One region of the Pseudoalteromonas sp. SWXJ133 genome, then DNA from elsewhere that is predicted to be linked to it. Evidence: riboswitches for the same ligand, from Rfam matches in the RefSeq annotation. Region 1 holds a riboswitch; the other holds the start of a gene.
The links. A riboswitch is a leader RNA that binds a small molecule or an ion and turns the genes downstream of it on or off. The one in region 1 is predicted to bind lysine.
Positions count from the first base shown of each region.

Region 2: linked by a shared signal. The riboswitch ahead of lysC (lysine-sensitive aspartokinase 3) and the one ahead of dapA (4-hydroxy-tetrahydrodipicolinate synthase) in region 1 are both predicted to bind lysine.

Region 1 covers NZ_JADYXJ010000023.1:7,343-18,715, forward strand. The annotation lists gene I6F40_RS15250 (succinylglutamate desuccinylase/aspartoacylase family protein) at 18-1,139, opposite strand; gene I6F40_RS15255 (PLP-dependent decarboxylase) at 1,145-2,350, opposite strand; gene I6F40_RS15260 (2,3,4,5-tetrahydropyridine-2,6-dicarboxylate N-succinyltransferase) at 2,350-3,090, opposite strand; gene dapA (4-hydroxy-tetrahydrodipicolinate synthase) at 3,106-3,990, opposite strand; lysine riboswitch at 4,182-4,382, opposite strand; gene I6F40_RS15270 (DNA-3-methyladenine glycosylase I) at 4,575-5,270, shown strand; gene I6F40_RS15275 (protein adenylyltransferase SelO) at 5,282-6,691, shown strand; gene I6F40_RS15280 (OmpA family protein) at 7,080-8,138, shown strand; gene acnB (bifunctional aconitate hydratase 2/2-methylisocitrate dehydratase) at 8,432-11,029, shown strand; gene I6F40_RS15290 (2OG-Fe dioxygenase family protein) at 11,230-11,373, shown strand, end outside.
Region 2 covers NZ_JADYXJ010000011.1:36,025-47,397, reverse strand. The annotation lists gene I6F40_RS10335 (ATPase) at 1-1,849, opposite strand, end outside; gene I6F40_RS10330 (condensin complex protein MksE) at 1,846-2,409, opposite strand; gene I6F40_RS10325 (hypothetical protein) at 2,415-3,686, opposite strand; gene nhaD (sodium:proton antiporter NhaD) at 3,910-5,157, shown strand; lysine riboswitch at 5,259-5,431, shown strand; gene lysC (lysine-sensitive aspartokinase 3) at 5,507-6,910, shown strand; gene I6F40_RS10310 (4'-phosphopantetheinyl transferase family protein) at 6,999-7,757, opposite strand; gene I6F40_RS10305 (sodium-dependent transporter) at 7,899-9,221, shown strand; gene I6F40_RS10300 (2-hydroxyacid dehydrogenase) at 9,319-10,299, opposite strand; gene I6F40_RS10295 (glutathione peroxidase) at 10,398-10,970, opposite strand; gene I6F40_RS10290 (NAD(P)-dependent oxidoreductase) at 11,093-11,373, shown strand, end outside.

The sequences.
Region 1 (11,373 bases):
GCAATGAGAAGGGTGAGCTAAAGCTCAAATACGTTAGTAAAAAATTTATAAAGTTCAGTGCCTTGGTTAACACTTGCAGATGCAAAGTGCAGAATAGCTATTGCATCACAATCTAGGGTGAGCGTTTGCAGTGGTTGCTCGCTTAAGTAGCGTTCCATTCGCAAAATATTAGCAATAGGCTCACCGGCTTTAATGTGTCCGCCAAGTGGTGCTATGTATTCAACCATACCGCCAATGGGGGCGTAATAAGCAAAGTAGTCATCTAAATTACACGCATAGCGGGTTATATCAGCTGGAGTGTGCGTTGCATTTTGTAAAACACCTTTGTGATTTAAGTAACTTAAAATGCTGTTAGCATCGTTTAGTGCTTCTTTTAAATCTATTTTTTCTTGGCTGCCGAGCTCTACCGTAAATGCTTCTACAGGTATTGATAATTCACGGCCTTGCTCGCTAAGTGCATCACTTAAATACCACCATGGGCAAAAGTTAGCTTCGTCCATAGCGCCGTCAAAATCACTAGGGATAAGCAATACATGTTCAATATTAAAATAACGCGCGCTGTCGGTTGCATAGGTTGGGCAGTACAAATGCTTGCTTGAAATAGGACCTGTGTGTAAATCGAGTACTATATCAGCCTGATGAGCGAGCTTTTGTAAGTTAAGCGCAATGCGTTTACCCGTATTAAGTAAATAAGCAGGACCGTTGAGCTTGCTGTCTACTTCGTCAATAAGCGCCTGTTTGAAGTTACTTTTTAATGTAGCGTCGTCATACTGAGTATGATTTTGTGCAAACTGTGTCACTAAATTTTTATTGTAGTGATACATGCGATTCCAATTAGTACCCGTAATCGGATCGAACCTGCCAAGGGTAAACTCGCCAGATTTTTGATTACAACCAATTGGGTTAGCATAAGGTACTAATGTAATATCGCCATTAAGGTTTAAGTTTTTTAGCTGCTCAAGTAGCTGAAAAATAACCGCGTTACCTTGCACTTCAGCGCCATGCATATTGGCCTGAACATAAACACTAGGTCCTGTGCCATCACCTTTTAAACGATAGACCGGAATTGTAAGCGGTAAGCCGTTTGCAACTTCCCCTACTACAATGTTCTCTTGGCTGATGTGTGTTGTATTACTCATGCTTATTACCTTAAGTAGTGGCTGGCATTTTCGGCTTGGCGAACGCAGGTAAGTTTACCGTTTTGTAATGTGTACTCGGCGGCTAGCTCATGGCATAAAAAATACGGCATACTTTCGGTAAAGCCGTAAGCACCGCATTGGCTAAACACTAGCCAGTCGTGCTCATTTAAATCGCTTGGTAGGTTATGTTCACCTAAGCAATCAAGCGCTGTACAAAGCGGGCCGTATAAAGTGACCGCTTGAGTTTTTGCACTGGATTCACGCAGTAACGCAGCTGGAAAGTCTTGGCTGGTAACAGCAGGGCGTAATAAGTGATTTATACCGCCGCTTAAAATTACTTGCTGTTGATTATAGTTTTGTTTGCGCTCTATTACTGGGTTTGCGTAATGACCACATTCGCCCACGGCATAACGACCAAGTTCCATCCATAACTCATCTACACCCGCATCATTTTTAATTTTAGCGAGCGCAGCTATTAAGTCATCCCAATCAAGTGTTGTTTCGCTTTGTGTGTAGGGAATACCTAAACCACCACCTAAATCGAGAATTTTAAGGCTGATATTTAAATCGCCGGCAAGTTGGCTAAGTGGTGCAATCATTTGTGACCACAATTCGCTTAGCTTTTGCGTGCTAAGCATGTTGCCCCACTGAAAAATATGTAAGCCGTCAAACTTAAGTGCAGGGTAGTCGGTTACATTGAGCGCTTGCCACTCATCACAACCCAAACCAAATGGTGTGAGGCTGTCGCCGCCCAGTGGGTTTTTTTCACCTTCAGGCCAGCGTAATTGCACTCGCAGTAATACTTGTAACTGCGTATTTTGTAATTGTGCTTGTTGGTTTAACCAATGTACTTGATTGAGGCTTTCGGCTACGAATATACGCACGCCGCGCTCAATAAAGTGTTTAATTTGTTTAGGGCTTTTTGCAGGCCCTGTGTTGAGCACGCGCTGTGAGCTAATACCTTGTGCTAGTACTTGCTCAAGCTCACCTTTACTTGCTACGTCAAAATTAAAACCAGCGTTGTCTAAGCTTTGAATAATTTTAGACAATGGATTTGCTTTAACGGCGTACCATAGTTTTACGTCGGTTTGCGCAACTAAACGCGCAAGATGCGTGTTTAGTTTATCTAAGTCGTAAACAAAAAAAGGTGTATCAAGTTGTTGTGTAATTGTATTTACAGCGGCTTTGATAGGCGTGCTCAAAAAACTCATTATCGTAAAACCTCTTCAAGCAATAACGATGCATCGCTTTTCTCGTCGCGGTATTTAACAATTAACGCACACGACATACTTAAGCCTTGCTCGCGCGCCCATTCGTTTGAAGCAGGGCGAGAGCCTGGTATTACAATAGCGTACTCAGGGATTGGCTCGCCTTTATCAAGTTGGCGCTCGTTTACGCAGTCGTATACCGGAATAGTCGCTGATAAACGCACGCCAGGGGCAAGTACTGCGCCTTTTTTAATGACTACGCCTTCAACAATAATACAGCCTGCACCAATAAAAGCATCGTCTTCTACAACGACTGGGCTTGCACCAATTGGCTCAAGTACACCACCAAGCTGCACTGCAGCACTTAAATGTACGTTTTTACCTACTTGCGCACACGAACCAACTAATGCATGGCTATCAACCATTGTGCCTTCGTCGATGTATGCACCAATGTTTACATACGCTGGTGGCATAATAATGGTGCCTTTAGCAACATAAGCACCACGGCGAACACTAGAGCCACCTGGCACCATACGTACGCCATCTTCAGTACTAAATTCTTGCGGAGCTAGGTTATGCTTATCAACAAAGCCACCTGCAAACTCAGTATTAGTGCCATTTTTAAAGGCTTCTAAAATGCCTTGTTTTACTTCTACGTTAGCTTGCCATTGGCCGCTTTCGTTTTGTGATGCTGCGCGTACTGCGCCCGATTCTAAATTATTTAATAGTTCTAACCAGCTCATTATAAAAACCTGTGTTTAATGCCAAGATAAAATGGTGTTGTTTGCAGTTGTGATGCAATCGGTTTGAGTTAACTCAAGGTGTGTTAAAGGTGGACGCAATTGCGGGCTTGTTAATCGCCCTTGCAAATGCATTAATACCTTTACGGGAATAGGGTTTGCGACAGCAAATAGGCTATTAATAGCGCTTGACCACTGAGCAAATAAATTAGGGTATTGACCGCTTAAACTACGCTTTACAAATTCATGCGTTTGCACCGGCCATGCGTTTGCAGCTACTGACACTAAACCTTTTGCACCAGCTTGAGCAAAATAAGGCATTAGCGCATCGTCGCCACTAAAAATAGCTAAATTAGGCGCTGCTTGTCGATAAGCCTCAAACTGAGCAATGCTGCCGCTCGCTTCTTTTAACGCCCATAAATTTTTATTGTTTTGTAGGTTTTGAATTGTTGCCGTTGGAATGCTAATAGCACTTCGACCCGGTACGTTATAAAGCATACACGGGTGAGCGCTTGCATTAAGTAGGCTTTCAAACCAATGGGTTTGACCTATAGCACCGGGTTTTGCATAAAGCGGCGAGCCAAGTAAAAAGCTATGAATAGGTAGTTTATTACAGTAGTTAACCCACTCAATTTGTTGCTTTAGATTACTACCGCCAACAGCAACCATTAATGGTACCGCTGGTTTTAGTTGGCACACGTGTTCAACAATGGCTTGTTGCTCTTTTAGCGTTAGTGCTAAACCTTCGCCTGTACTGCCAAGTAGTAAAATACCGTTATGTGCCGCTTCTTGATCGCTAACCAGCTTGGTTAACGTGTTGTAGTCAACATCGCCGTGTTGATCAAATGGCGTAACGAGCGCGGTCCACAATGAGTAGTCGTTTAAATTGAAGTTGTTGATCATCTCTCACGAACTTATAATTTGTACCAATTTTATTAAAAACGTGATCATTTTAGCGATAACTAATTTAATGCAATTGGTATTATTCGAAGAGTTAAAAAAGCTTTATGGAAGGAGCCGCATTAACGTCGTTCGAACTAATAATTCGAAGAGCGAATGGGCTTAAAATAATAGGGCGCACGGCCTTAATATTTAAGACCAGAAGCTCTCCACCAAACTAATAAGCTGCTTTTTATAAGCAGCTATTGGTGACAGTCGCTAGGGTTCAACCTAGTCGCCCGAAATAAACACCTCGCAAAAGTGATTACTTCTCGGCGTTAATTCCCCTCACGTATGTTCACTGGAGTTTGCGCTCCTAACATACACTACCTGAATAACGCACCTCTTCTAGCCCTTTGCACCTGTTTGTAGAGTAAAAACTTACAAGCCTGTGCAATTTAAATAGGGTAATTGCAGCGATTAAAGCATTTTAGCCATCTGGATGTCAAGCTACTAAATACAGATTAATTCATCGAAAAGAGGGGTGGTTACGTATTGGGTGCTTTTCTCGTACACTAGCCCCATAGTAGAAGTAAGGCATTAATCAGATGGAAAAATTTAGCGATATTTATAAGCGAGCGGTAGAGCGAAAAGGCTCTGAAAAAATGCTTAAGTTATTACTTGCAAAACCGCTATCTAAAAAACAACTAAGCACGTTAAGTGACGACGATTGGCTTGAAGAATTTACTCGAAAAGTATTTCAAAGCGGCTTTTATTGGTCAGTAATTAATAATAAGTGGCCGGGCTTTAGAGAGGTTTTTTGGGATTTTAGCGTTGATAAATTATTAATGATGCCACCCGATATGCTAGAACAAAAAGCAACGGATGAGCGTATTGTTCGTAACTACAAAAAAGTAAAAACAATTACCGAAAATGCTTACATGATCCACGAAATAGCACAAGAGCATGGCAGTTTTAGCCAGTTTGTCGCTAATTGGCCAACAGACGATATTATTGGTTTATGGGCGTATTTAAAAAAGCATGGTTCGCGTTTAGGCGGAAATACAGGACCTTATGCGCTGCGAGCACTTGGTAAAGATACCTTTTTATTATCACGCGATGTAGAGAATTACTTACGTGCTCATAAAATTATAGACGGTGGCTTACAAACTAAAAAGTCACTGAGTGCAGCCCAAGCTTTTTTTAATGAAATGCAAAAGCAAAGTGGTTTAAGCATGCAAGAACTAAGCTTAATTGTGGCCTATGGTGTAGGCGATAACCGTGTTGGTATAAGCCAGCAATAATAGGAACTATCATGAAATTAGTGCCAAGATACACAGACATTACGGAAAACTTTGCCATTGAAGATTTTCCTGCAAGTGTTGCCTCTCCTCAGTTATTGCTGTGGAACGATGGTTTAGCAAAACAATTTAATATTAATGTTGCTGACGACTTACGTGCCAATATTTTTAGTGGTAACGAAAAACAGGCTATTCCTGCAGTAGCACTTGGTTACTCTGGGCACCAATTTGGGCATTTTTCACCACGTTTAGGTGATGGACGAGCGCATTTACTGGGCGCTATTAATGATGATAAAAACCAGTTGTGGGATATTCAATTAAAAGGCTCTGGTGCTACTCCTTACTCAAGAGGGGGAGATGGACGTTGCGCACTTGGTCCTGCTATTCGTGAATACGTAATGAGCGAGGCAATGCATGCACTAGGCATTAAAACCACACGTTGCTTAGCGGTCGTTGGTAGTGGTGAAACGGTTTATCGTAATCCACCACAAGCAGGCGCAATAGTTACTCGTTTAGCAACCAGTCATATTCGTGTTGGCTCGTTTCAATATTTAGCGACGCAAGGCGATGTTGAAGGGCTTAAAAATTTAGCCGATTTAGCTATAGAGCGACACTACCCAGAAATAACCGATACAGGATCGCAGCGTTATTTAGCATTTTTAGGGGCTGTCATTAAAAACCAAGTTAAATTAGTTATCAGTTGGATGCGTGTTGGTTTTATTCATGGAGTAATGAATACCGATAATACGCTAGTGAGCGGGGAAACCATTGATTACGGTCCGTGTGCGATGATGAACAGCTTTGACTTTGATACTGTATTTAGCTCTATTGATAAACAAGGGCGTTATGCATTTGGTAATCAGCCTAATATGGCAAATTGGAACTGTGCTCGCTTAGCTGAAAGTTTAATACCTCTTATTAGTGATGATGACGAGCAAGCTGTTTCGCTAATGACGCCATTTATTAATAGTTTTGCTGAGCAATTTAATACTGAGTTTACGGCTATGTGGGCACAAAAACTGGGTTTAAATGAATCTTGTAATAGTAGCGGCGAGTTAATCGCAGAGTTGTTAACACTATTAAAAGATAACCAGCTCGACTACACCAATACTTTCGATGCGCTTACTGAATCCTTAAAAGAAGAAGTAGTAATACCAGAGTCGCTAATTGAATGGAGAGCTAAGTGGGTAAGCTTAACCGACGATAATAGTTATGAAGTAATGAGAGCGGCAAATCCTCGTGTAATACCGCGTAATCATGTGATCGAAAAAATAATTGCAGAGTATAATGCTGCAGGGTCTAGTGAGTTACTACAACGTTTTATAAAAATAGCGGGTAATCCGTATTCTGACAGTGAGCAACTACCGGAATTTCAAGCTACACCGATAAATGATAATGACTACCAGACTTTTTGTGGTACTTAATTATTATATTGTGATGTAACCATATGATTAAAAAGAGTCATTTTTAATCATATGTGAGCACACATGTTGGGGAATATAAACACTGGTGTTATTATGCGCCGAATTAAGATCCAACAATCTTCTATGATTTATGAGTATTTTTAATTTAATTGCTCTACATCTCTTACTGAGTACTAATTTACAATAGCTACTATACTTATTTTTATATCAAGACTTTAATTTCGTCTATAGTAAGTGATCATGTGTTGTTACTACGTATTGAAGAAAGTTATAAACTTTATTTTTCGTTAAGTATCGATTAACAAAAGCTCAGGTAATCTGTACAAAACTGGTTGAGCTAGAGTTCATTAGCTACAATTTATTAGTTGTTAAAAATGGGAAGAAAACAATGAAATTAAAATCACTTACAATCGCAATCGCGTTGGCTGCAACTAGCGCATCTACATTTGCTGCAGATAAAGAAGAAGGTTTCTACATTGGTGTGTTTGGTGATTACTACGACGCATCTTGGAAAAATTTAAACATGTACCAAGACCTAGAAGTTAATGAGTCTGCAAGTTGGGGTGCTGAAGTTGGTTACCGTTTCAGTGATTACTGGAGCGCACGCCTTGAGTATGCTGATATGGATTTTAACGCATTTTTAGCAGCTCCGATCCCAAATGGTAATCGTGACGATGTTGATGGTGAACGTTACGGTATTGATGCTCTTTACCACTTTGGCGGTGGCCCTTTCTACGGTTTATTCGGTGTTAAGGAAATGCAAGTAGCTACAGATAATACGTTCTTAAATGCAGGTATTGGTTACCAACATTTCATTACAGATGGCTTATTTGTTAACGCTGAAACATCTGTATACCAAGGTCTTGACCGTGGTTACACTGACGTAGGTGCTAAATTAGGTATTAACTACTTATTTGGTCAGAACTCTTCGCCAGCAGAGCCAGTTCAGGCTGCTCCAGAACCTGTTGCTGCAGCTCCGTTAGACAGTGATAACGATGGTGTTATTGACGCTAACGACGAGTGTGCTAACACACCAATGGTAGATGCTGTTGATGCTAAAGGTTGTACTGTATACGAAGATAAAGAAGTAACTGTAAAGTTATTAGTAACTTTCCCTCATGACGCTGCTAATGTACCAAATGAATTTTTTGGTGATATTAAGCAAGTTGCTGATTTCATGAAAGAGAACAGTGAAGTAACTGTAGTATTAGAAGGCCATGCTTCTGCTCCTGGTGATGCAACTTATAATCAATCGCTTTCTGAAAAGCGTGCTAAAGATGTAGCTTCTGAATTAACGAAAGACGGTATTGAGAAATCACGTATTTCTACTGTGGGTTACGGCGAAACACGCCTTAAAAACTCAGCCAACACACGCGCTGCAAACGCAGAAAATCGTCGTGTTGAAGCGCAATTAACTACAGTAGAGAAAGTAAAAGTTAAGCGTTAATAGTTATTTATATGTAAAAACCCAGCTTAGGCTGGGTTTTTTTATGCGTGTATTAAAGTGGTTATGCTTATAAATAGTAATGATTCTTACTTAACAAGTATTCATGAAAATAGTTTTTACTACAACCACTATTCATAGTATTTATAATCGGTATAATCAGTTGCGTAACTGGATGGATTTTCATCTATCCATAAAAGCTTTATAATTACGCGTTAGAATACTATGAGTATTGGGTAACTTATTTGCGCTTGAAGCGCTACCGGATACTTTCACGTCACCAAGAGGGCAATATTGTGCTACAAGAATATCGTAAACACGTAGAAGAACGTGCCGCGTTAGGTATCGTACCAGCGCCATTAGATGCTCAGCAAACTGCTGATCTTATTGAATTAATCAAAACTCCACCTGCAGGTGAAGAAGAATTCATTTTAGATTTGTTCATTCAGCGTATACCAGCAGGTGTTGATGATGCTGCTTATATTAAAGCGGGCTTCTTAGCAGCTGTAGCTAAAGGTGAAACTAATTCTCCACTTGTTTCTAAAGAAAAAGCGGCAGAATTATTAGGTACAATGTTGGGCGGTTACAATATCGCACCAATGATTGACCTACTTGATGACGAAACACTTGCACCAATCGTAGTTAAAGGCCTTTCAAATACATTACTTATGTTTGATGCGTTCTACGATGTAGAAGAAAAAGCAAAAGCAGGTAATACATTCGCTAAGCAAATTATTGAGTCTTGGGCAAATGCAGAATGGTTTACTAATAAGCCAGCTGTTGCTGAAAAGATCTCAGTTACTGTATTCAAAGTAACTGGCGAAACAAATACTGATGACTTGTCTCCTGCACCAGATGCATGGTCTCGTCCAGATATCCCACTTCATGCTTTAGCAATGCTAAAAATTGAACGCGATGGTATTACACCTGATAAAGCGGGCGAAGTTGGTCCAATTACTCAGATTGAAGAATTAAAAACTAAAGGTTTACCACTTGCTTACGTAGGTGATGTTGTTGGTACGGGTTCTTCTCGTAAGTCTGCAACTAACTCTGTACTTTGGTTTATGGGCGATGATATCCCGTTTGTACCAAACAAGCGTGTTGGCGGTGTATGTTTAGGTAATAAAATTGCTCCAATCTTCTTCAATACAATGGAAGATTCAGGCGCATTACCAATCGAATTAAATGTTGATGAACTCAACATGGGCGAGCAAATCGACATTTATCCGTACGAAGGTGTTGTTAAGCAACATGGTACTGATAAAGTGATTTCTACTTTTGAGCTTAAATCTGATGTGATTTTAGATGAAGTTCGTGCTGGTGGTCGTATTCCACTAATTATCGGTCGTGGTTTAACTGATAAAGCGCGTACATCTCTTGGCTTAGGTGCAACTGATACATTTAAAGTACCAACAGCAACAGAAGTTTCTGATAAAGGCTTCACACTAGCGCAAAAAATGGTTGGTAAAGCATGTAACGTTGCAGGTATTCGCCCAGGTCAGTACTGTGAGCCTAAAATGACAACTGTTGGTTCGCAAGATACAACAGGTCCTATGACACGTGATGAACTTAAAGATCTAGCATGTTTAGGTTTCTCTGCAGATTTAACAATGCAGTCATTCTGTCATACATCAGCTTATCCTAAGCCTATCGATGTAAGCACTCACCATACGCTTCCTGATTTCATCATGAACCGTGGCGGTGTTTCACTTCGTCCAGGTGATGGTATTATTCACTCGTGGTTAAACCGTATGTTATTACCAGATACCGTAGGTACTGGTGGTGATTCACATACACGTTTCCCATTAGGTATTTCATTCCCAGCAGGTTCGGGTGCAGTAGCATTCGCAGCAGCAACTGGTGTTATGCCGCTTGATATGCCTGAATCTATTTTGGTTCGTTTTAAAGGCGAAATGCAACCAGGTATCACTCTACGTGACCTTGTTCATGCAATCCCTTACTACGGTATCAAACAAGGTTTATTAACAGTTGAGAAAAAAGGTAAAATTAACGAATTCTCTGGTCGCGTACTAGAAATTGAAGGCGTTGAACACCTAACTGTTGAGCAAGCGTTTGAATTATCAGATGCATCTGCAGAGCGTTCGGCAGCAGGTTGTACTGTTAAGTTATCTAAAGAGTCTATCTCTGAATACCTAGAATCAAACATTGTTATGCTTAAGTGGATGATTTCTGAAGGTTACGGTGATGTACGTACGATTGAACGTCGTATTACTGCAATGCAAGATTGGTTAGCTAACCCAGAACTAATGGAAGCTGACGCTGATGCAGAGTACAAGCATATCGTTGAAATTGATTTAGCTGAGATTAAAGAACCTGTTCTTTGTGCTCCAAATGACCCTGATGATGCGCGTCTTCTTTCTGATGTTGCTGGCGAGAAAATTGATGAAGTATTCATCGGTTCTTGTATGACTAACATTGGTCACTTCCGTGCTGCTGGTAAGTTGCTTGATGGCTTTAAAGGTCAACTTCCGACTCAGCTTTGGGTTGCTCCACCTACTAAGATGGACAAAGACCAACTTACAGAAGAAGGTTACTATGGTATTTTTGGTCGTGTTGGCGCACGTATCGAAACTCCAGGTTGTTCACTATGTATGGGTAACCAAGCACGTGTTGCAGATAAAGCAACGGTTGTGTCTACCTCTACACGTAACTTCCCTAACCGTTTAGGTAATGGCGCAAACGTATTCTTAGCATCATCTGAGCTTGCTGCAATTGCTGCAATCATTGGTAAATTACCAACAGTCGCTGAGTACCAAGAATATGCTGCGAAGATCAATGCAACGGCGTCAGATACATACCGTTACTTGAACTTCCACCGCATGCCTGCTTACACTAAAAAAGCAGACAACGTGATTATTCAACAAGCTGTATAATTTTTAGAGTTTGTTTAAAAACCCGCTTAGGCGGGTTTTTTATTGGCTAAAATAAATATTAGATAGTTCATGCTTCTTTTTTTATATTATTGTATTAAATCTAGTCTTAAGTTGCTTTTAAAGTAAGTAATCGCGCAAAAAATCCTATCAAAATGCATTAAAATCCTCATCAATATTCTCATTATTTTAGGCGAGATTTTATGACAGCATTAAACAACCAGAATTTACTGCAACTACGTTTTGTTAACCAAGCAAATATTGATTTGGTTAAGCCTTCTTTTGATAACCTGCCTGCAAATCCTTATGCAGATGGCGCCTTTCGTAAACGTCGTTACTCAGTAGTT
Region 2 (11,373 bases), on a different contig from region 1:
TGTACGGGGTTACTTTACCGCTGTATAAATCAAGCGTGTGGTCAATTCGCTCGCTTTTAACTTGGCGTAAGCGCTCAGTTTGGCGATTAATTTGCTCTTGTTTCGATTTAATTAACGAGCGACGATCGGCAATTGAGCCACTATTTTTTTGAATATCTTGCAAGTAGTCGTCAACTTGTTCGCGCTCAGCTAATAATTGCTCTTTTAGCATGGCTTGCGCTTCAACCGACTGCTGCATTATATCAAACTGTTCTAAGCGTTTTAGGGCGCTCTCAGCGCTCATTAGTTCATCGTATAGCGCGTCTTTTTCTTTTTGCTTGTCGGCAACGTTTGCTGCAACATCGCGTTGTTGTTTAAATTCTTTAAGTGAATGCTCAAGTGCACTGAGCTGAGCGGTTAATTGCTCTTTGTTTTCGCCGCTTTGCATTTGCACAGGCGAGAGCTTTTTAAGCTTAATGCTCGCACCTGGCAGAGTTAGTACACCGCCTTTAACGTTTTCGCTAAGTAGCGATAAAAATTCACCAAACGCGTCTTCGTCATCAATGGTTATATCGCCATTAGTGGTGGTCGCAAATGAGAGAATATCAGGGTTTAAAATCCGCGATATTTCTTCTACTTCTTTTAACGAGAGGTCTTCGCGCATACGGGTAAACAAATTAAACTCAAGGTTTTTAAGTTGCAGCTTTAAGCTCTTAATTTGTTTTTGTGTTTCGCTAATGCGGTAGTCAAGCGTGTGCAGGCTTTGCCCTTGTGCGCTGGTTATAGAGTGCGAAAGCGACTCGTAATCTTGCTTTAACTGAGTCAGGCTGGTTTTAAGGGTGGCTTTATTTACCAGTTCAAATTCGCTTTTAAGCGCATCGTAATCTAAAAACCACTGCTCAATTTGTGTTTGTCTGCGCTCTATGTCGCGCGATTGCTGTACGTATAGGCTTTGCTTTTGCTCAAACTCGTGTTTTTCGTGTTCTATATCTTCAAGCGCTATACCCAGCTCATTAAGTTGCGATTCTTGATAAGTATCAAAATCAATCAGTGCTTGGTCAATTTTAGGTGCATACGCCGCTAATTTACCTTTAAGCACGGTTTGGTTTTCAAGCATTGATTCAAGCGCGGCTATTGGCTCTTGCATTGACTCAAGGGCTTTTAGTTCGCGTTTTGAGCGGTTTACTTTATCAAACGAGCGACGCCATACTTCATAAAAGTCGACCTTAGAGTTTGACATATGGCGTTCAAACACGCGTAGCATAAAGCGTTTTACGTCGCTTGCGCCTAATTTGTGTAAGTTAAGAATACGTCTAAATATTTCTTTATAAATAGAAGAGTCTTGCACATTATTAAGCGGGATCATTTTTAAGTTAATGTCGCCGTCAAAAGGCGTTGCGCCGCCAGTAAGTAGTGCGTTTAGCTCTTGTGCTTTAAGCTCAATAGGGTTGTAGTTAAGCGATTTTAAATGGTTGAACAGCTTGGTAAATTTAATAATAGTTTTACCTTGCGTGTACTGCTCTAAATCAAGCTTTCCTTGATAACAAAAGTACTGATGCGCGTAACCGGCAATTTTACCAAGCCCTGCAACACCAATCACTACCGAACCATGAGGCAAGTTAGCTTCTAGTAAAATGTACGACTGGTCCGACGAAAAATAAAACTTACGGGTTTCATCTAAATCGTGTCCGTCCCATTCTGTTAAGCGCAAATCGTTAATAAGCGGAAACTGCAGGGCGTTAATAACCGAGCTTTTACCTGTGTTATTTGGCGCGCAAATAGAGCTGCTTTTATCAAGCGGGATCACACATTTTGCATAGCCTGCGGTGTTAAGTAGGGCGAGTTTACTCAGTCCGTATAGATTTTTCATTCCTCGTCCTCTGTAATGTAGGTTTCTTCGTTTACTTCCATTAATGCATCTATATAGCGGTGAATCGGCGCTTGTAGCATAAAGCCGCCTTCTACTTCGCGGGCTAAACCTAAGCGCACCATGCGCAGGTAAACATCTTTACGTAAATCAGATCCCGAAAATATCTCAAGCTGATCAAACAAGTGTTTGTTAATTTGCACCAGCGTTTGCATGAGTTCTAAATCGTTTACGTCGTCAAACAATGCGCGCATTGGGTCTTTACCCGTATTGGCGTAGTGCTCAATTAAAATGTAAATGGTGAGTGCGATAGCGCGAGATATTTTGCCCATATTTGGCGTGCTTTCGTCGCTACCAAAATAATAAAAGCCACGGCTGTCGCGTTTTAAATCGTTGCCTAGGGCTGTAAATAAGGCGCTGTAGCTTTCTATGTGTTGGTCAAGCTCTTGCCACATTACGTTGTCTTGCTCGCAAATATGGTAACCCGCTACTAATTTTTTATTAATGGCTTGTAGATGGGTTAGCTCGTCTAAGTTTATGTGTGTTGTGCTAGTTTCTATCATAAGAGTTACTTATCTGCCTTTGTATCTGGCTGAGGCTCTGAATTAAATGGGTATAAAGAAAAGTGCTGACCGGCAATTTTTACGCGGGCTTTTTCATCGCTTTGAATTATTTTAATATCGCTGTCGCTGACTAATTTTTGATACAAAAATAGCATTTCGTCGGCATCGAGATCTGGGTAGCTTTCGTCTAAAAATTGCAGCAAGGGCTGCGGCTTTTTGCGTTTTTTATTAAAGCGCTTAGCAAAGCTGGTTTTAACATCGTTGTAGTCAGGAATATTAGGCGTAACAAATGCAGGCACATCTTGCTGATCTGGCAGTTGGTATTCTTCGTGTTCAAATTCAACCAAGCTTGCCATGTAAGCCACAATATGGCGCTGCTGACCAAGCGAGTATCGCTGCGCGTCGCTCACAAAATGTGGTTGTACCGCACTTAGCATATTGTCTACGCCATTTTTACGCACAAGCCCAAGTACTTTGGCTGCTTGGCGAGTTATTAAGTTATTACGGCGAAGCTCTTCGCGCAGCGGCATAAGCATATCGGCACTTTTACGTAAGCTTTCTCTGCCCACTAAATGCATCTCTAATATACGGGTACGTAATTGCTCTAACATACGTTTGTCATTGTAGGCTTTACCCGATCGCTCAATATGAATAATTTGCTTACTTATTTGTTCTTCAATGAGGGTAAAGCACGCATGAAATTCACCACGAATATCAACCATTTCAAGCATGGGCTCTATGTATTCGTCAAAGGCTTCTATTACCGCTTTATAACGCTTTTGCAGCGATTGCACCGCATTATTAGATTTAGCTTGTTCAACAATATTTAAAATAGCATTTTCGTTGTGCGTATAGAGCTTCATTATTTTACGCACCCGATCATCCATAATGCGGCTAAAGCGGCGTAAGTCGTCAAAGTCTTCTATTTCGCCAGCGTTATCTAGGCGATTACCTAAACGTGCGAGGTCGTCGACTAATACGCTAATTTCTTGTGCTAAGCCTAAATGTTCTTCTTGCAGTAAAAAAGTAGCAAAATCGGCAATGGCACGATTTATTTCAAGCTGAGAGGATTTAGCCAGTGGAATTAAAATATCTTGGTTTAACAAACGATTTGTTTCTTTATAAATACGCTCGTTTGACCAAGTAGGCTGTTTTTGTTTAATGGCGTTTTGTACGTCTTTCAGGCTAAAGTCAGCCATTTTAAAACGTTTAAATAATAGCTCTAATACACCCCAATGTTCAGTTATGGTGTTTAGTAGCTTTTTAGCTGGGATCATAAGAGGTTACAACATCCTAGTATTTTATTATTGAGTATTGTGTTCATACTCATTATTACGTATTTTTAATTAACCTTGTCTGTATATAGTATTCGTTTTTAAGACCATTTAATAATAGTTTTTGCATAGAGGCAGTGCTAAAATTCGCGCCGAAAATAGGCACATGAAATGGAACGTTATTTGTGTGTTTTTTAAAAACTAAATCAAAGGTTGTTTAACTACCATGGTTTCCTCGATTATTCTAACCCTAATAGCGATTGCTTTTTTACTGATCGTTATAGAAGATATAATCCATGTCAATAAAGCTAAAACCACGCTGTTTTTTGGTACGCTTTGCTGGATTCTTCTTTTTATATACCCTCTACACGGGCAAAGCCCCGATACGATTCAACACCTTTTAAATGAAAATATTTTAGAAATTGCCTCTCTATGGTTATTTTTAATGGCTGCAATGACCTTTGTAGCGTATTTAAATTCAAAGGGGTTTATAGAAAATATTGTGCATCGTGTTATGCCAAAAAGTATTAGCGAAAGAAAGCTGATGTTTTTGGTGGGTGGTTTTGCATTTTTGTTTTCGTCGATTTCAGATAACGTAACAGCTACGCTTATATCGCTCGCGGTTGTTATGTCGTTAAAACTTGAACCTAAAAAACTCATTAAATACGCCACGCTTATTGTGTTTGGGGTTAACTCAGGTGGGGTATCGCTAATAACCGGTGACGTAACCACACTGATGATATTTTTAGATGGCAAAGTAACCATTGCTCATTTATTGCTACTTATAGCGCCAGCACTTGCAAGCGTTATGCTTCTAGCTGCGCTACTGTCTATCGGTATGAAAGGGCGAGTTGAATTTGCCGGTGCAGGTAAAACCCGCATTGAAAAAACCGACATTACCATTGCTGTTATATTTTTATCTACCGTAATTAGCACACTTACGCTGAGTGTAATTTACAGCGTACCGCCTTTACTCACCTTTTTGTTTGGCTTATCAGTAATGTTTTTAGTAGCGCAATTTTTAATGCGCAAAAAAGACATAAACAAAGACATAATCGATTTTGTTCGCGATATAGAATACGACACATTATTGTTTTTTGTAGGTGTACTTTTACTTGTAGGCGCACTTAAAGAAATTGGTATGTTGAGTAAATTTACTGACCTATATACGGTAATGGCACCCGAGTACGCAAACTACTTAATGGGCATATTATCAGCGGGGGTCGATAACGTACCGCTTACTGCTGCTTTATTAAAAGCCGATATAGTAATGAGCCAACAGCACTGGTTGTCGTTTACGTATGCAACGGGCGTGGGCGGTTCAATGCTTATCATTGGGTCGGCTGCAGGCATTATTGCCATGAGTAAAGTTAAAGCGCTTACCTTTATGAGCTACTTGCGTTTATCGCTGCATTTATTAATTTGCTACACCGTAGGTTATGCAGGCTCGTATTACATGGGCAGTTTTATTTGATGCATAAATTATTAAATGCTTGACAGCTAGACGTCTAAACGATAACTTTCAAAGCCCCGCTACTTAGTGGGGTTTTGTTTTATTAGCCACTGGTTAATAAAGCATTCAGAAGAGGTGCGATACTTAGGTACTTAATGTTAGGCGACGAATGCCGATGATCATTAAGGAGGGAAGTACTCGCCGAGGAAAATAATGGTACGTCGTCATTGCTTTTCGGTTTATGGGGCTGAATCCTCAAAACTGTCACCAATATAGGTGGAGAGCTTCTGGCAGTGGACTTATCTTCAAGCATTCCTTTGCCAAGTTCTTCTTGTTTTATTGCGGTTTGGATACCGCGAAAGGAGACTAAATGACTACCCAATCAGCGCCACAAACAGTGCCTCAAACAGAGTTAAGCGCAAAATCAGATTACATCGTTGCCAAGTTTGGCGGAACAAGTGTTGCAAACTTTGAAGCGATGAGTCGCTGTAGCGAAATTATTGTTGCAGATAAAAGCGTACGTATTGTTGCCGTGAGCGCTAGTGCCGGCGTAACTAACCACTTAGTTGCACTGTGCAAACCAAGTATTACCTCAAGTGAGCGTCAAGAACACATAAACGGCGTGCTTGCTATTCAACACACTATTTTAGATGAGTTATCGCTAGATGCCGATTTAGCGGTTGGCTTTAACGAAACCCTAAAAGCATTTCAAACATTGGCTCAAGAGTCACTAACAACCGATCAGCAACACGACGAGCTACTTAGCTTTGGTGAGCGTTTATCGTCGTATTTATTTGCACAGGTACTTCGTTTACAAGGTTTAAATGCCGATCGCTTTGATGTGCGCAAGGTGCTTAAAACCGACAGCCAATTTGGTAAAGCAACGCCTAATGTTGCAGCCACAGCGCAAGCTGCTAAAGAACATTTAATCCCGTTATTAGACGCTCAAGTAATTGTGACTCAGGGCTTTATTGGCAGCGACGAGTACGGTCAAACAACAACGCTTGGACGTGGTGGTTCTGACTATAGCGCTGCATTACTAGCTGAAGCAATTAACGCTAAAAGTGTGCATATTTGGACCGACGTAGTGGGTATTTTTAGCACCGACCCGCGTTTATGCGCAAAAGCGACGCCAATTGCACGTTTAAGTTTTGACGAAGCCGCTGAAATGGCGACCTTTGGCGCAAAAGTATTGCACCCAGCGACTATTTTACCAGCGAGCCGTAGCCACATTAATGTATTTGTAGGCTCTAGCCGCGAGCCAGAGCGTGGCGGTACATGGATTGAGCGCGAAAAATCGCAGCAACCAGGTATACGCGCAGTAACGCAACGTAAAAACCAAATATTGCTTACGCTTAAAAGCCCAGAAATGCTCCTAGCAAGTGGCTTTTTAGCACGCGTATTTACACTATTAAGTGAATACAATATATCGGTCGATTTGGTAACCACATCAGAAATCAGCGTAGCTATAACCCTTGATAACGCGCAAAACGCATCGCGACCAGAGCTTGATCAAGAGTGCCTAGATAAGCTTGCAGAATTTTGCCATGTATCGGTAGAAAACAACCTAACATTGGTGGCACTTATTGGTTCTGAGATTCAATTACGCCAACACGAAATGAACTTAATGAGTGTATTAAAAGACTTTAATATTCGACTAATTTGTCACGGTGCTAGTAAGCACAACCTGTGCTTTTTAGTAGAGCAAACTGAGTCAGATAACGTGGTGCAGTCTATTCATAGCCGTTTATTAGAAAACGATTTTGCTGCTTAAATAATTTTACTATTAAGAAGCGGTTATTCAGGAAAGCGATTTATTAAAGTTAACTAGTAAAGTTACTTAATAAAGTCACTTAACAAAATTAATTAACAAAGTCGGTTAATAAAAAGCATCGCCAGTCGGTGCTTTTTTTATGCACCACACTTACATCAAAACAAACATTGCAGTCACTGCTATCAGCTACAGTAATGCTATTACTGCAAGCACTCAGCTTTGCACTATGTAATTCGTTAAACACATTGGGGCTAAGTAGTTGTGCAATAGGGCGGCTGGTGGCTTTAGCAAGTGACTCTTTTAATGTCCAAATTCTAAAAAACGTATCTGCTTGGGCTTGGGTATTAGTGGGCTCGGTAATAAGTGTAATTTCATCATTATGATAAAAATGCTTAGCGAGCTTTTCAAATGGGCGCTTTAGGCTTACTTTTTCAATATCAAAACCAAACTCACTTTTATCAAAATTAAGCGCGACCCCAACCAAACCATGCGAATGCGAAATACAGGTATTAATAACATCACCACTTACATGTATTTGCAGCTTTGAGCTTGCTTCGTCAAATTCTGTACTCATTTTATTAAGCGCCACGTGCGCATGTTGCGGCTGCGCTATTTTAATAAGGTGTTTTAACAATAACCGCGTAGCTAAATACTCTTGCTTAGCTTGAGGGCTTTTGCGGCGGTTTATAATGGTTAACTCAAATGGGCTTAAGCAATCGGGCAAATTAAAGTCACTAAGCTCAAGTGTTTTAGCATTAAATAATAAAAGGCTGTTACTTGCTAAAGACAAATTTGCCAATTGAGTTGAAGTAATACTCAAGGTGTTTTTAAAATAGTGTTCAGTCATAAAAGCCCTAAAGCAAAAGAAGTCGCTGATATTGTGAGCGGTTAACGCCACTAATAAAGGCTGGGTACAATTTTATTACTCAGCTGGCATGAAATATGGTTTAATTCACAATAATCAAAATAATAACAGATTTGTAGATGTATGGCACAAGTGCGTGATGGGTTTCAAAGCCGACTCGGTTTTGTTTTAGCCGCTGCTGGCGCAGCAGTGGGTTTGGGTAATATTTGGGGTTTTCCTACGCAAGCGGCCAACCATGGTGGCGGTGCATTTTTACTGGTTTACTTTATTGTTATATTTTTACTTGCGCTCCCTGCGCTGTATACCGAACTTTATTTAGGTCACAAAGCACAAGCTAATCCTGTAAAAGCATTGGGCGATGCATGGCAAAACACTAACCGTAAAGTTGGTGCAGCAGCAGGTTACATAGGCCTTGCGGGCGCAGTTGTTATGCTAAGTTTTTACTCAATAGTAGCTGGGTGGATGCTCTCGTACGCTATTGAACCCATAACAACCTTTTTTGGTTTTACAGGCGCAAGCGAGTTTTTACATAGCGACTCAGTGCTGCGTAATTTTGTATTTACGCCGCTTATGCTTATTTTAACCGCCAGTATTATTTTAAAAGGGGTTAAATCGGGAATCGAAACCTGGTCGCGCCGTTTAATGCCACTGCTACTTGTGTTGCTTGTTGGTTTAATTGCCTACATTGCAACACTCGATGGCGCAAGCGAAGGCTTTGCCGCGTATTTAATTCCTGATTTTAGCCAAATACTCGACCCTAATTTAATTATTGCCGCAATGGGGCAAGCGTTCTTTTCGCTCTCGTTAGGTGTAGGCTGTATGATGATTTACGGCTCGTACTTACAACCAGATGCTAATTTACCAAAGCTTACAGTAGGTGTTGCCTTACTCGATACCAGCGTTGCGTTTTTAGCAGGATTACTCATTATTCCTGCTATTTATGTGGCGCAGCACAACGGTGTAGAGGTATTTAGTGGTGGTAAACTGATTGGTGAAGGACAACTTATTTTTGCTATTTTACCTGCACTATTTAGCACCATGGGCGAAATAGGCTTATTAGTTGGTTTATTATTTTTTGTATTAATGTCTATCGCCTCGGTTACGTCAACTATATCGACCACCGAAATTCCGGTAGCATTTTTAGTCGAAAACCATAACGTTAGTCGCACTAAAGCAACATGGGCAGTGAGCGCCGTTGTACTTGTGTGTGCAAGCGCAATTATACTAAATTTTGATTGGTTATTTGGTTTGGTAATTATGCTATTTACTCAATACCAATTACCGCTTATGGGTTTATTTTACTTTATTACCGTAGGATGGATGTGGCAGCGTGGTAATAAATTACACCAAGCAACAACCGGCGTACATTACTGGTTTGCTCAGTACATTCGTTTTGTTTGCCCAATATTAATGACCTTGGTATTTGCAAACGTTGCCTTTGGTTAATTTTATCTAAGCCCCTAAAAATAGATTAATAAAGCGAAGTGAGTTTAAAATGCACTTCGCTTTTTTTGTACCTGTTATTTAGGTATAGCCAAGGCCTTTATAAAACCTCATTAGTCAGAGGCCTGCCTTCATTTACTTCAAGCGCGTTAAGAAGGGTTGTATTTGCTATTTCGGTGAGTGCTTCTTGGGTAAAAAAGCCCTGGTGGCCTGTTACTAAAACATTTTTAAAGCTCACTAAGCGCGAGAATATATCGTCTTGGTTTATTTCGTCGCTATGATTTTTAAAAAATAGCTCCGACTCTTGCTCGTAAACGTCGAGCCCTAAGTAGCCTAATTTTTTAGTTTTAAGCGCATTAATACACGCTTTGCTATCAAGTAATGCACCGCGTGACGTGTTAATGAGCATTATACCGGTTTTCATTTTACTAAATGCCTCGTCATTTATTAAATGATGAGTTTGCTCGGTAAGTGGGCAATGCAAAGAAATCACATCGCTTTGGCTAAGCAAGGTGTTTATATCGGTAATAGTATAATTGCCAGGTTGTGCGTAGGGGTCGCACACTAATACTTTAGCGCCAAAGCCATTTAAAATGTTACACAGCGCAAGGCCAATTTTACCGCAGCCCACAATACCCACGGTTTTATTGTGCAAGTTAAAACCGAGTAATCCGTTTAAATCAAAATTATCTTCGCGAACGCGGTTATACGCTTTATGGGTTTTACGGCTAAGCGTTAGCATAAGTGCTATGCAGTGCTCAGCTACTGCTTCTGGGCTGTATGCTGGTACGCGTAATACCTTTAGTTTATGTGCTTTTGCTGCAGTTAAATCAACGTTATTAAACCCTGCACAACGCAGCAAAATAGTGTTTATGCCTTGGCTTGCCAGTTGCTCAATAACAGCGGCGTTTACGGTGTCGTTAACAAACACGCATATGGCATCAAACCCGCTTGCTAAAATAGCGGTTTGTTCGCTCAGGGCTTGCTCAAAATACGTTATTTTTATATCACGCTGATCGCGTGTACTTTGTTCAAAAAAAGGCAGTTCGTACTTTTGAGTACTAAAAAAAGCAATGTTCATGGTAATAGCCTCGACGCTTAAGGAGTATTATTTATTACTAATACAATAAACTACTTTGTAAACCTGTGCTTTAGTAGTACGCATTTTATTGATTTAAATTAAGCCTTAAGCGGAGCCTTACTTGAGGTAAACAAAGGTATTTTTGAAGATACCTTTTTACCATCTTTAGCTGCGCTTAACTTTGCAGCTTGCAGTAGGTTGCTTTCTATTACTTGTTTAAGTGTTTCGGGCTTAGTGCGCGGTGCATAACGTGCAACAAGTTGCCCTTGTGAGTTAATTAAAAACTTAGTGAAATTCCACTTAATAGCACGGTTTTGCGAAATACCCCGCGTATGCGATTTTAAATAATTAAACAACGGATGTGTTTCTGGCCCGTTTACCATTACCTTACCAAATACCTCAAACGAGGTATTAAATTGCTCTTGGTAGAAGTCTTTAATGGCTAAATTATCAAGCGGCTCATTTTGGCCAAACTGGTTACACGGAAACGCAAGCACAGTAAAACCATGGCCTTTGTATTGCTGATAGAGCTTTTCGAGCGCGTTTAATTGCACCGAAAAATTACACTTACACGCTGTATTAACAATAAGTACGGTTTTGCCCTGTAACTGGCTAAGAGAAAAATTTTCGCTGTTAAAAAGTGGTGCATTAAATTGATAAATACTGTCCATAGGTTACCTACTTACCTTTCCCGCTTAAGGAAATTTTATAAAGATTTTCATTCGCTTTTTTATCGACCGGTTGACATAATCGAGGTCTAGTTTCTAAGTTATCAGTTTAATAGGTCATTTTTATGTCAATGAAAGTCGCATTTATAGGTTTAGGCGTAATGGGTTACCCAATGGCGGGGCATTTAGCAAAAGCAGGGCACAGCGTATGCGTTTATAACCGCACTCAAGCTAAAGCACAAACGTGGACTGAAAAACATTCAGGAAGCTTTGCACCAACCCCGCGCGAAGCTGCCAGCAATGCCGACATCGTATTTATGTGTGTTGGTAACGATGACGATTTACGCTCAGTAGTGTATGGCGACAACGGCGTGTTAGCAGGCATGTTGCCGCACACTATTTTGGT